2 regions of the Streptomyces graminofaciens genome follow, and region 1 is predicted to be linked to the other one. Evidence: riboswitches for the same ligand, from Rfam matches in the RefSeq annotation. Region 1 holds a riboswitch; the other holds the start of a gene.
The links. Region 1 has a riboswitch for cyclic di-AMP ahead of SGFS_RS24665 (LysM peptidoglycan-binding domain-containing protein). Riboswitches for the same ligand answer to the same signal wherever they lie in the genome.
Positions count from the first base shown of each region.

Region 2: another riboswitch for cyclic di-AMP. It lies ahead of SGFS_RS12845 (M23 family metallopeptidase); the one in region 1 lies ahead of SGFS_RS24665 (LysM peptidoglycan-binding domain-containing protein).

Region 1 covers NZ_AP018448.1:5,774,499-5,776,663, forward strand. The annotation lists gene eno (phosphopyruvate hydratase) at 1-2, opposite strand, end outside; gene SGFS_RS24665 (LysM peptidoglycan-binding domain-containing protein) at 353-1,054, opposite strand; cyclic di-AMP (ydaO/yuaA leader) riboswitch at 1,059-1,229, opposite strand; gene SGFS_RS24670 (LysM peptidoglycan-binding domain-containing protein) at 1,407-2,165, opposite strand, start outside.
Region 2 covers NZ_AP018448.1:2,973,062-2,975,226, reverse strand. The annotation lists gene SGFS_RS12850 (alpha-galactosidase) at 1-454, shown strand, start outside; cyclic di-AMP (ydaO/yuaA leader) riboswitch at 757-916, shown strand; gene SGFS_RS12845 (M23 family metallopeptidase) at 921-1,913, shown strand; partial or broken gene SGFS_RS12840 (exo-rhamnogalacturonan lyase family protein) at 2,142-2,165, shown strand, end outside.

The sequences.
Region 1 (2,165 bases):
ACGAGCATCTCCTTCTTGGGATGTGACGCGATAGTGCGCGGCCGCGTGGGCCATGCGACTAGAGCCTAACCGCCCCGGGGCCGTCGGCAGCCGACCGACCGTCCCGTGGACAGACAGACGGTACCCATTGTTCCCGTCCGGAACAAAGAGGGGGTGAACAAGAAATGGGGCGAAAGAGAAAAAGAAAGAGCCCCGCCCCGGTGCGTACGGGGGAATGCGCACCGAGGCGGGGAGCCCGTGGGGACGGGGGGACGACCCTCACGGTGCCTTCACAATGGGGGACACGGCTGTGGAGGCACCGTGGTTCAGCTGAGGAGCGGCTCTCTTTTTCCCAGCTTCCGAGCGGCCGGGATCAGCTCAGGTGGAGCTGCTGGCCGGGGTAGATGAAGTCGGCGTCGTCGATGATGTCCTTGTTCAGCTCGTAGAGCTTGTGCCAGCCACCCTTGACGTTCTTCTTCGCGGCGATCCCGCTGAGGGTGTCGCCCTTGACGACCTTGTACTCGCCGTCGCCCTTCTTGACCTTCTTGCCGGTCGGGGTCTCGACGGTGGCACGGTCGGAGGAGCGCGAGGCGCGGGTCTCCTCGGTGGTGTTCTGCGTGCTCTCCTGCGTGCTCTCCTGCGAGGAGCTGGAGGAACCGGAGTCCGAGCTGCCGCTGTCGGCGGCGGCACCGTCGTACGCGGCGCCGGACAGACCCGTGCCGCAGACCGGCCAGGCGCCCTTGCCCTGGCCCGCGAGGACCTTCTCGGCTATCTCGATCTGCTGGGCCTTGCTGGCCTGGTCGGCGCTGGAGGCGTACTGCGTGCCGCCGTACGCGGCCCAGGTGGAGGCGGAGAACTGCAGGCCGCCGTAGTAGCCGTTGCCGGTGTTGATGGACCAGTTGCCGCCGGACTCGCACTGGGCGACGGCGTCCCACTCGGACGTGGTGGCGGCCGAGGCGCTGCCGGCCACCATGAGCGGGGCGGCGATGGCGGCGGCGCCGGTGACACCGACGGCGGCGATGGCGCGAGCGGTCTTGGACGGGCGGCGGTGCTTGCCCTGGCCGGAAAACAGCATGGAGTGATCCCCTCACCGACGCCTGCGAGGTGAGCTGTCGGGTTCGGGCCGGTTGAGTTGCCCGGCCGCGCCTCCCGAAAGAGACACGGCTTCACCCCAAGCCGAGTCCAGCCTCAAGTGCTGGGCCCGGCGCTTACCTTGGGTCCCCCGCTCCTGCCTACGGCGCTTGACGCGACGACTGTTCCCGTACGGCCGGTGGCAGGATTCGGCGTTTCGACCGCAGGGGCCCGCTGTGGCGAGCGGTCACGACCGTAGACATGCGATTGGGGGAAATTCAAAGACGATCAGGACTTCTGTGATTCATGTCCCACTGAGATCAAAACGGGCATTAACGGGCGAACCATGACGCCAACTACCGTTGCTTTTCGCCCGTTTCGGCACCTACTTCGAGGGTCTGACCGGGGAGGATAAGGTCCGGATCAGTTCCGACGGTGGACTCGTTCTCGGCGTAGAGCACCCGCCATCCGCCGTCGAGGCCAAGAGAGTCGGCGATGGCCGTCAGGTTGTCCCCGACGCGGACGACGTACGAGCCGTCGACGGCTTCGCGGGCCGCGTCGCCACCACGGGAGGCATGCCGACCGGAGGAACCGTCGGGGGACTCCGAGTCGGTACGGGCGTCCGCGGCGCTCTCGTCGGCGCTGCCACCGCGATGGCGGCCGGTGCTGGATTCGCTGTCCGCGTCGACCGAAGAGTTGCCGTTCTGGGTTGAGTTATCCGACTTGTCGGTCTGGTTTCCGCCCTCGGTGTCCTCTGTGGACGAGCTTCCGGCTCCCTGCGAATCAGCCTTGCCGGAGTCGGTCGAGTCGGTGTGGGACTCGGTCGAGCCTTCGGTGTCGCCCGAGGAGGAGCCGGAGGAGGAGCCGGAGGAGGAGTCGGAGGAACTGGACGAATCGGAATTATCGGATGAATCGCCGGAACCATCCGAGCTGCTCGAATCGCTCGAATCACCTGAATTGCTCGAACCCGACGATTCGTCCGCGACGCCCGTATCCACCTTGTCCGGGGTCGAGTCGTCGCCGAGGCCGTGCAGGAGTCCGCAGGTGGACCAGACGCCGACACCCTGGTCGGCGAGGACCTTCTCGGCCACGGCTATCTGCTGCGAACGGCTCGC
Region 2 (2,165 bases), 2.8 Mb from region 1:
CACCGACAGTCCGAACAACCAGCTCAACGGGCGGGTCAGCTCGCTGCGCTTCCGCTTCGTCAGTGCCATGGCGGGCGTGCTCGGCGTGGGCGGCGACCTCACCGAGTGGACGGAGGAGGAGCTGGCCGAGGCGCGGAGCTGGGTCGAGCTCTACCGCGAGATCCGGCCGGTCGTGCAGCGCGGCGACCTCTACCGGCTGCGGCCGCCGGCCGGCGGACTGAGCGCCGTGCAGTACGTGTACGGCGACGAGGTGGTCGTCCTCGCCTGGCTCCAGGCCCAGCACTACGGCGAGCCGCTCGCCCCGGTCCGGCTGCGCGGCCTCGACCCGGACAGGACGTATGAGTGTCGCGAAACGGGCGAAACGTACCGAGGGGCGGTGCTGTTGCATCACGGACTGCGGACAGGGCTCCGCGGTGACTTTGATGCGAAGGTTGTCCGACTGCGTCGCACTTGAGCGTTGTGTCCGAAATGAAGCTTTAATTCCAGCAAGCCCTGGAATAAAGCCTACTGGGCCGTAGGTGCGTGAGCAGCGTCATATTCGTGACGGTCCGTTGCCGTCATGTCCACGTAATTCATGCGTGTTTCCAGGGGGGTTGCGAAAAGCGCGAGAACGCTCATTTACGGAGCGTGATCGATAATTCGCATAAGGATCAGATAGGAAGACGCACAGGTAATCCCAATAGTTGTCTCTTGAGCCGCAAGTCGCTTACGTTCGGCCTCAATCCGGACGGACGCCCAATCCTGCCGCCGACCGGAGCCGTATACCGACCCGATCCACGGCAGGAGCGGGGGACCCACAGGTAGTCCCGCCTGTTCCGGTCTCCGGAACAGGCTAGGGGTAAAGCCGTGCGCGAGCACGGCCGGGCATCTCCAGTCCGCACCCGACAGCTCACCTCGCAGGCGCCGGAGAGGAATTCGTCATGCCCGCGAAGGGTAAGCACCGCCGTCCGAAGTCCCAGCGATTCACCCGCTCGATCGCCGCCGCCGGAACGGGTGGTGCCGCGCTCGCCCTCCCGCTGATGGGTGCCGCCGGCGCCCACGCGGCGACGCCGACGGCCGCCGTTTCCGGCGTTTCCGAGAAGACGGTCTCGATCGCCGCGGCGAAGGCCGCCGCCGAGCAGAGCGCACGGCTGGAGCAGGCCGAAAAGGCCGCTCGGGCGGAGAAGACCGGCACCAAGAAGTCGAAGACGAAGACCTACTCGGTCAAGATCGGCGACTATCTCGCGAAGATCGCCGAGGAGCAGGACGTCGACGGCGGCTGGAAGCGGATCTACGCGGACAACCGCCAGGCGATAGGTTCCGACCCGTCGCTCATCCACCCGGGCCTCAAGCTCACCCTCGGCGGCAAGGCCGCGTCGAGCAGCGCGCCCCAGTCCTCGACGCAGCGTCAGTCGTCGCAGTCCTCCAAGCCCGCCGAGTCGTCGAAGACCTCCGAGTCCTCGAAGCCCGCCGAGTCCGCCGCGGAGGAGTCGACCTCCACCACGCAGACCTCGGAGTCCAGCAACTCCGGCTTCACCCTGCCCATCGAGGGCGCCACCATCGGCACCGCCTACAAGACGGCGGGCAGCATGTGGTCCAGCGGCTACCACACCGGTGTCGACTTCGTGGCCCCCACCGGCACCGCCCTCAAGGCCGTCGGCGCGGGTACCGTCGTCTCCGCCGGCTGGGGCGGCGCGTACGGCAACCAGATCGTCATCAAGCTCGCCGACGGTTACTACGCCCAGTACGCCCACCTGTCCTCGATCGGCGTCTCCGCCGGCCAGTCGGTGAGCGCGGGCCAGCAGATCGGCCTCTCCGGCGCCACCGGCAACGTCACCGGACCGCATCTGCACTTCGAGATCCGGACGACGCCGGACTACGGCTCGGACATCGACCCGCTGGCGTATCTGCGGCAGAAGGGCGTCAGCGTCTGACGCACCCGCTCCCTGCCGAGAGGATCAGAAGGCCGGACCCCCGATCCCCGGGGTCCGGCCTTCGGCACGCCCGGATCGGTGGGGTCGCGGCCCGGCCCGGGCGAATCATGATCATCGTGTTGCGGTCTTGTGGCATGGCTGACCGAAGTATCGACAGTCGTGCGACCGTGAGGACACAGTGATCTCCGCAAGCGCTTTCTATGCCTTCGGAGGTCCTCTGTGTCCGGTGTGTCCGGCGTCGACCGACGCACT